2 regions of the Luteimonas sp. e5 genome follow, and region 2 is predicted to be linked to the other one. Evidence: predicted binding sites of a transcription regulator. Region 2 holds the regulator's gene; the other holds the start of a gene.
The links. The regulator HrcA, encoded in region 2, represses chaperone genes, less so after heat shock. The targets are predictions, from matches to a motif close to TTNGCACTCNNNNNNNNNGAGTGCNAA.
Positions count from the first base shown of each region.

Region 1: groES (co-chaperone GroES) is a predicted target of HrcA. The motif match lies at 3,289-3,315, and genes of this name have one in related genera.

Region 1 is NZ_JBSTRX010000003.1:233,996-238,568, forward strand. Features, by position in the region: gene ACW11F_RS10165 (hypothetical protein) at 1-28, opposite strand, end outside; gene ACW11F_RS10170 (hypothetical protein) at 1-251, opposite strand, end outside; gene ACW11F_RS10175 (hypothetical protein) at 531-821, opposite strand; gene groL (chaperonin GroEL) at 1,274-2,914, opposite strand; gene groES (co-chaperone GroES) at 2,954-3,241, opposite strand; gene recQ (DNA helicase RecQ) at 3,419-4,573, shown strand, end outside.
Region 2 is NZ_JBSTRX010000001.1:592,457-597,029, forward strand. Features, by position in the region: gene ACW11F_RS02910 (outer membrane protein assembly factor BamE) at 1-326, opposite strand, end outside; gene fur (ferric iron uptake transcriptional regulator) at 422-829, shown strand; gene recN (DNA repair protein RecN) at 839-2,512, opposite strand; gene hrcA (heat-inducible transcriptional repressor HrcA) at 2,589-3,626, shown strand; gene grpE (nucleotide exchange factor GrpE) at 3,698-4,195, shown strand; gene dnaK (molecular chaperone DnaK) at 4,298-4,573, shown strand, end outside.

The DNA.
Region 1 (4,573 bases), on a different contig from region 2:
CAGCGCTCGCCATCCGCAGCGCGAGCATCCGCCGCCGGCTCTGCGGCACCGCCGCGTACCGGCCGCCCGTTGGCGCCGAAGCGCTCTTTCCAGGCCGCGGTCAGGCCCTCGTGATGCTGTGGCGCTGCCGCGCGCAGCAGTCCTTCCAGCGATTCGAAGCCGTCATCGCCGATGTACATGCGCTCACAGCCAGGCGTGAAGACGCTGCCTTCGCCATTGGCGTGGACGACATATCGAATGGGTGTGGTCATGACGTTTCCCCCTGTTGGACACGAGTCAAGGAAACGGCGCCCAGGCACGCGCCGGTGCTGTTTGCCGAGCCGTGCGTGGCTTCGGCGGAACAGACGATAGTCCGATGCCGTCTCGGAACCTGAGACGGGCGCATGGCACATGCACCGAGTGCGTGCGAAGACCGATCACTGCATCGACACAACGACCCCGCGCGCGGTGGATCCACGCGCTGTCGGTCCGGGCGTCAACACCCGATCGGCAACGCCGGGTGGCACAGGCCGAGTAGCAGTGATTGTTGATCAGTGCCGCGCCATGTTCTTGCTCAGATCGCGTTTGACGACTGCTGCCACCTCCGGGGACAGCAGCGCAAGCACCCGCATCTGGAAGGTCGCGGTGAGCGAGCCGACCAGCTCGAACTTCGGTTGCGCCTTGCCCATGCACGCCATTTCGCCCATGTCGCTGATGACGTCCAACCATTCCTGCGGCATGTCCGCCAGGCAGTTGTCGATCGCGGTGATCAGATCATTGCTGGCGTGGCCTTCGACATGGATGGAAATGGGCGGGCGCTTGGTGACAGGAGTGTTGCTCATGCTTGCACCTCGGCTTGGGCGATGGCGAGCCGCTGCCAAGTGCCGGCCCTAACTGCCGCCCGTTCGCCCGCGGCGATCAACGCGCGACGATGCCCGTCCGGCATCGCCGACTGACGGATGAAACAAAGTGCTTCGCCCGCACGGGCGATGCGCAAAGTTGAATTGACCACGACAGACGCCTCCCGCTGGATATCGCTGCACGGGCGCTGTCGTCAAGCAGACGCCCCCTGTCCGCGACGCGTTGGCGTCGTCACCCCGTCACATCCATGTCGCGCCCAACCGACAGCGCCCGTGCGCGAAGCACTCTAACGGGCAGCCGTCTCGCAAGCTGAGACTGGCCGACTGTGCAAACAAAACCCCCGCCTTGCGGCGGGGGCTTTCTGTTGCGATTTGCCAATGTCTGGCGGCGGAAACGTTGCAGTCCACCGCCATGGCGGATGGAATGGAACGTTTTAGAAATCCATGCCGCCCATGCCACCCATGCCACCGGCGCCCGGCATGGCCGGCTCATCCTTCTTCGGCAGTTCGGCCACCATGGCTTCGGTGGTGATCATCAGGCCGGCGATGGAGGCCGCGTTCTGCAGCGCGGTGCGGGTGACCTTGGTCGGGTCCAGGATGCCGGCTTCGACCATGTCCACGAACTCGCCATTGGCGGCGTTGTAGCCATAGTCGCCCTTGCCGTCCTTGACCTTGGCCACGATCACGCTCGGCTCTTCACCGGCGTTGGCGACGATCTCGCGCAGCGGGGCTTCCATCGCACGGCGGGCGATCTCGATGCCGTGGTTCTGGTCCTCGTTGCTGCCCTTGAGCTCGGCGATGGCGGCCAGCGCGCGGATCAGGGCGACACCGCCACCCGGGACGATGCCCTCTTCCACCGCGGCGCGGGTGGCGTGCAGGGCGTCTTCGACGCGGGCCTTCTTTTCCTTCATCTCGACTTCGGTCGCGGCACCGACCTTGATCACCGCCACGCCGCCGGCCAGCTTGGCCACGCGCTCCTGCAGCTTCTCGCGGTCGTAGTCGGAGGAGGTTTCCTCGATCTGCGCCTTGATCTGCTTGATGCGCGCTTCGATGTCCTCGGTGTTGCCGGCACCGTCGATGATGGTGGTGTTCTCCTTCGAGACCTGCACCTTCTTGGCGCGGCCGAGGTCATTGATGGTGGCCTTCTCCAGCGACAGGCCGACTTCCTCGGAGATCACGGTACCGCCGGTCAGGATCGCCATGTCTTCCAGCATCGCCTTGCGACGATCGCCGAAACCCGGGGCCTTGACCGCGCACACCTTGACGATGCCGCGGATGGTGTTGACCACCAGCGTCGCCAGGGCTTCGCCCTCGACTTCCTCGGCCACGATCAGCAGCGGCTTGCCGGCCTTGGCCACGCCCTCGAGCACCGGCAGCAGGTCGCGCACGTTGGAGATCTTCTTGTCGTGCAGCAGGATGAACGGATCATCCAGCTCGGCCGACATCGACTGCTGGTTGTTGACGAAGTACGGGCTCAGGTAGCCACGGTCGAACTGCATGCCTTCGACCACGTCCAGCTCGTTGTCCAGGCTGTTGCCTTCCTCGACCGTGATCACGCCTTCCTTGCCGACCTTCTGCATCGCGTCGGCGATGATGTTGCCGATCGACTCGTCGGAGTTGGCCGAGATGGTGCCGACCTGGGCGATGGCCTTGTCGTCGGCGGTGGGCTTGGACATCTTCTTCAGCTCGTCCACCGCGGCCTTCACCGCCGCGTCCATGCCGCGCTTGAGGTCCATCGGGTTCATGCCGGCGGCCACGCCCTTCATGCCCTCGCGGATCATCGCCTGCGCCAGCACGGTGGCGGTGGTGGTGCCGTCACCGGCGTTGTCGGAGGTCTTGGAAGCGACTTCCTTGACCATCTGCGCGCCCATGTTCTCGAACGCGTCGGCGAGTTCGATTTCCTTGGCCACGCTCACGCCGTCCTTGGTGATGGTCGGCGCGCCGAAGCTCTTGTGCAGCACGACGTTGCGGCCTTTCGGGCCGAGGGTGGCCTTGACGGCATTGGCGAGGGTGTTGACGCCGCGCACCATGCGCGAACGGGCGTCTTCGCCGAAACGGATATCTTTGGCAGCCATGTGTTCAGTCCTTCAAATGACGAAATTCGGGGGAGGAAATCAGGCGAGGACGGCGAGAATGTCGTCTTCGCGCACGATCTTGTATTCGACGCCGTCCTGCTTGTAGGCGCTGCCCGAATACTGGCCGTAGATCACCTTGTCGCCGACCTTGACGGTCATGGCACGGGTCTGGCCGTTGTCCAGCACCTTGCCGGTGCCCACGGCGACGACTTCGCCCTTGGTCGGCTTTTCCTTGGCGTTGTCCGGGATCACGATGCCACCGGCGGACATTTCCTCGGCTTCGATCGGCTTGACCACGATGCGGTCATGGAGCGGCTTGATGTTCATTCTCGAATCTCTCAAGTGATTGATTGGATTGGAAAAACCCGACCATTTTAGCAGTCTGCGCCTCGGAGTGCCAAGGCGCCGGACAGGCGCGATCCCGGCCGGGATGCCTTGGAGATGGGGCGGCCTTGGCGGCTTTCAAGGGCGGCAGCGGAAAACCGGCCCGCTATCCTGTGGCGGATGAGCGAGCACCCCGACTCCCCCGCCCTCGACCTGCTGCAGCGGGTGTTCGGCCATGCCGCGTTCCGTGGCCCGCAGGCCGAAATCGTCGAGCACGTCGCCGGCGGCGGCGATGCGCTGGTGCTGATGCCGACCGGTGGCGGCAAGTCGTTGTGTTACCAGATCCCGGCGCTGTTGCGCGAGGGCACGGCGATCGTGGTCTCGCCGCTGATCGCGCTGATGCAGGATCAGGTCGAGGCACTGAAGCAGGCCGGCGTGGCGGCCGCTTTCCTCAATTCCTCGCTCGATGCCGAGGCGGCACTGGAGGTGGAGCGCCAGCTTGTCGATGGCGCGCTCGACCTGCTCTACGTGGCACCGGAACGCTTGCTGACGCCACGTTTCCTGGCGCTGCTCGAGCGCAGCCGGATCGCCCTGTTCGCCATCGACGAGGCACATTGCGTGTCGCAATGGGGCCATGATTTCCGTCCCGAATACCGCCAGCTCACCGTGCTGCACGAGCGCTGGCCCGGGGTGCCACGCATCGCGCTGACCGCGACTGCGGATGCGCCCACGCGCGAGGAAATCGTCGAGCGCCTGCAGCTGGGCGATGCGAAGCGTTTCATCAGCAGCTTCGACCGGCCCAACATCCGCTACCACATGCAGCAGAAGGACAATGCGCGGCGGCAGCTGCTGGATTTCCTCGCCGGCCACCGCGGCGAGGCCGGCATCGTCTACGTGATGTCGCGGCGCAAGGTGGAGGACTACGCGCATTTCCTGTGCGACAACGGCATCCGCGCGCTGCCCTACCACGCCGGCATGGACAGCCACGACCGCGCCGCGCACCAGCGCCGCTTCCTGCGCGAGGACGGCATCGTGATGGTGGCGACGATCGCCTTCGGCATGGGCATCGACAAGCCGGACGTGCGCTTCGTCGCCCACCTCGACCTGCCCAAGTCGATCGAAGGCTACTACCAGGAGACCGGCCGCGCCGGGCGCGACGGCGAGCCGGCGGAGGCATGGATGTGCTGGGGCCTGGGCGATCTGGTGCTGCTGCGGCAGATGATCGAGCAGTCCGATTCCGAAGCGGCGCGCAAGCGGCTGGAGCATGCCAAGCTCGATGCTCTGCTCGGCCTGTGCGAAACCCTGCGCTGCCGGCGCCAGGTGCTGCTGGCGAAC
Region 2 (4,573 bases):
AGTTCGGCGTCCTGGTTGGGGAAATAATCACCTTCCCAGCGCGCGACCAGATCATTCTCGAAAAACACCACGAAGTTCCTGACCTCGGTCTTTGCACGGCGACCACGGCGCTGGGTACTGGTGTAATCCCAGCGGTCGTGATGGAACGGATCCTCGATCGCCGGGGTGCCGAGCATCGCCGCCACCTGCTGCTTGTGCATGCCCACCTGCAACTGGCCGACCGTCTCCGGTTCCAGCAGCGAACCCTGATAGATCGGCTGGCGATAGACGATGCCGCAGCCGGCGGTGCTGGCGGCGAGGGCAATGATGAACAGGGCGTTGCGCATGCGCGATATCGGCGTCGGGTGGATGGGCGATAATACACGCTCACCCATCGCCGAGGAGCCGCGCGGACCGCATGCCGCGGCGCGCGTTCATACCCATGACGTTGGAAAACGAAGAACTGCGCAATGCCGGCCTCAAGGTGACCCATCCGCGGGTGCGCATCTTCGCCTTGCTGGAACAGGCCAAGCCGCGGCACATGACTGCCGAGGACATCTACCGCAAGTTGCTGGACGAGCGCGAGGAAATCGCCCTGGCCACGGTGTACCGGGTGCTGACCCAGTTCGAGGCGGCGGGGCTGGTGCTCAAGCACAACTTCGAGGGCGGCCAGGCGGTGTACGAACTCGACCGCGGCGACCACCATGACCACATGGTGGATCTGGACAACGGCAAGATCATCGAGTTCGAAAGCCCCGAGATCGAGCGGCTGCAAAAGGAAATCGCCGCCAGGCACGGCTACGTGATCGAGGATCACTCGCTGGTGCTGTACGTGCGCCGCAAGACCTGATCGGTCCGCTCAGTCCACTTCCACCGCATCGAGCAGGCTGCGCGCGGCGGCCCGCGCGGCATCATCCACCCGTGCACCGCCGAGCAGGCGGGCGATGTCCTCGACGCGACCTGTGGCATCCAGCCGTTCGACCTGGCTCATGGTCACGCCTTCGCTGCTCGCCTTGCTCACGCGCCAATGGGCATGCCCCTGCGCCGCGACCTGCGGCAGGTGGGTGACGCACATCACCTGGCAGCGCGCGCCCAAGGCGCGCAGCTTGCGACCGACCACGTCGGCGACGCTGCCGCTGATGCCCGAATCCACCTCGTCGAACACCATCGTCGGCACCGTGTCCACGCCCAGCGCGGCGACTTCGATCGCCAGCGAGATGCGCGAAAGCTCGCCGCCCGAGGCGACCTTGCGCAACGGGCGCGGCGGCTGCCCGGGGTTGGCGGCGATCAGGAATTCGGCGCGCTCGCTGCCCAGCGCGTTCGGCTCGGGATCGGGCAGGGGCTCGAGTTCGATGACGAATTCGGCTTCGCCCATGCCCAGCTCGCGTATCGAGGCCAGCGTGTCCGCCGCCAATGCCAGCGCCGCCTGCTGGCGTGCTTTGCGCAGCCGGGCGGCGGCCTTGTCCCAATCGGCGGCAAGCGTGGCGATCTCGCGATCGAGGCGCTCGATGCGGCCCTGCGCGTCGTCGAGCGTGGCCAGCTCCTCGCTGATGCGCTCGCGCACCGCCTCCAGTTCACCGATGCCGACCCGATGCTTGCGCGCCAGCGCATGCAGGCGTTGCAGGCGCTGGTCGAGCTCCTCGAAGCGGGCGGGGTCAAGGTCGAGTGCGTCGCCAAGGCGGCCCAGCGCGGCGACGCCCTCATCCAGCGCGATCGCGGCCGATTCCAGCATCTGTTCGATTTCAGCCAGACGCGGTTCGTGCGCGGACACTTCGGCCAGCGTCTCCCGCGCACGATGCAGCAGGCCGATGGCATTGGCTTCATCCGCTTCGTCGAGCAACGCCAGCGCCGCGCTGTTGGCCGCCGCCAGTTCCGCGCCATGCGCATGACGCCGATGGTCGGCGTCCAGCGCCTCCAGGCTGGCGGCATCGAGGGCCTCGGCCTGCAGTTCGTCCAGCGCGTGACGCAGGAATTCGAGGCGCTGCGCGGGATCGCCCTGCGCCGCGCACTCCTCGCGCTGCCGGCGCCGCTCGCGCCAGCGTGCGGCGAGGCCGGCGACTTCTTCCAGCAGTGCACCGTGGCCGCCATGGGCATCCACCAGTGCCAGCTGCGCGGGCCGCGTCAGCAGCGCCTGCTGCGCATGCTGGCCGTGGATTTCCACCAGCCGTGCACCCAGTTCGGCCAGTTGCGAGGCACTGGCGGCGCGGCCATTGATCCATGCCCGCGAACCACCGTCGGCGCGCAGCACGCGGCGCAGCCGGCATTCGCCGTCCTCGTCCATTTCCGCGTCGCGCAGCCAGGCGGTGGCGGTGGGCGCATCGCGCAAGTCGAATTCGGCCACCAGTTCGGCACGCTCGGCGCCGTGGCGCACCATGCCGGCATCGGCGCGCTGGCCGCAGAGGAAGCCCAGCGCATCGACCAGCAACGACTTGCCGGCCCCGGTTTCGCCGGAAATCACCGTCATGCCGGCGTCGAACTGCAGTTCCGCGGCGCGCACCACGGCGAAATCGGCGATTGTCAGGCGGGTCAGCATGGTGAGATTCTAAACAGCGTCCGTCGCAATCCCCGCGACGCTTGCACGCGACGGCGAATGGTCCCATATAGACGTCATGAACGAGAGTCTCGACCCGCGCGCCCGCCAGCTGCTGCGCACCCTGATTTCGCGCCACATCGCCGATGGCGCGCCGGTCGGTTCGCAGACCCTGGCCAAGCACGCCGGGCTGCAGGTCAGCCCGGCAACCATCCGCAACATCCTCGCCGATCTGGAAGAGCAGGGGCTGCTCGCCTCGCCGCATACGTCCGCCGGCCGCGTGCCGACCACCCGCGGCTATCGCGTGTTCGTCGACAGCCTGCTGCAATGCCATCCGCTGCAGGCGGCCGAGCTCGAGCGCCTGCGCAGCGAGCTGGCCGCGCCCGGCGACACCCGCCAGCTGCTCGGCAGCGCATCGCAGCTGCTCTCGGCGATGAGCCGTTTCGTCGGTGTGGTGGCCGCGCCACGCACCACCTCGCTTGCGTTCCGTTACATCGATTTCGTCACCCTCGACGAGCATCGCGTGCTGGCGATCCTGGTGCTGCATGACGGCAGCGTGCAGAACCGCGTGCTGGAGCTGGGCCAGGCCTATGCGCCGGCCACGCTGGAGGAGGTGGCCAACTACCTCAATGCGCATTTCGCCGGGCAGCCGCTGCAGCACATCCACCGGCAGCTGCTGGCCGAACTGAAATCCGCGCGCGACCGCATGCAGACGCTGTTGACACAGGCGGTGGCGCTGGCCGAACAGGCGCTGCTGGCGCCCGACGGCGAGGAGGAGGACTTGCTGCTGGCCGGACAGACCCGCCTGATGGGCGCGCAGGCGATCAGCGATGTCGACCGTCTGCGCGAGCTGTTCGAGGCGTTCGCCCGCAAGCGCGACATCCTGCAGCTGCTCGAACGCACCCTGCATGCACCCGGCGTGCGCATTTTCATCGGCGAGGAAACCGGGTTGGCGCCGCTGGAGCAGACCGCACTGGTCGCCGCGCCGTATGGCCGCGACGGCGAGGTGCTCGGCGTGCTCGGCGTGATCGGGCCGACGCGGATGGCCTACGAGCGGGTGATTCCGGTGGTGCAGGCCACCGCCGACGTGCTCGGCGAGGCGATCGGCGGGCGCTGAGCCGGGCATGCCTTGAAAGCGCAACCCGGCGACCTCACGTCCGGGTTGATCGCCCCTTCATGGACGTCCCGATGACCACCGAACCCGAATTCGACCCGCAGGCCGAAGCGCCACAGGATCCGCAGGCCGAGCAGATCGAGCTGCTCAAGGCCGAACTGGAACAGCTGCAGGCGCAATCGCTGCTTGATCGCGCGGATCTGGAGAACCGGCGCAAGCGCCTGGAGCGTGAAATCGAGCAGGCGCGGCGCTTCGCCAACGAACGCCTGCTCGCCGACATGATCCCGGTGTTCGACGCGCTCGAAGCCGGCCTTGCCAGTGCCGCCGCGGACGACCCGCTGCGCGCCGGCCTGGAACTGACCCTCAAGCAACTGCACGCGGTGACCGGCAAGCATGGCCTGGCCGAAATCGCGCCCGAGCCGGGTGCGGCGTTCGACCCGGAAAAGCACAACGCGGTCAGCCAGATGGCGGTCGAAGGCGTGCCTTCGGGCGCGGTCGCGCAGCTGTTCCAGAAGGGCTACGCGCTCAACGAGCGCCTGTTGCGCCCGGCGATGGTGATGGTCGCCCCCTGACCGCACCCGCGCAGTCCGGCGGCCCTTGAAACGTCGCCAGCAAACCCCAGATAGCACTCATCGCGGCAACGCCGCCACATTACCCAAAGAGGCAATCCACTCATGGCCAAGATCATCGGCATCGACCTCGGTACCACCAACTCCTGCGTCGCGGTGATGGACGGCGGCAAGGCCCGCGTCATCGAAAACGCCGAAGGCGACCGCACCACGCCTTCGGTCGTCGCCTGGACCCGCGACGGCGAGGTGCTGGTCGGCGCGCCGGCCAAGCGCCAGGCGGTGACCAATCCCAAGAACACCTTCTTCGCGGTCAAGCGCCTGATCGGGCGCAAGTTCACCGATGCGGAAGTGAAGAAGGACCTCGAACTGGTGCCCTACGCG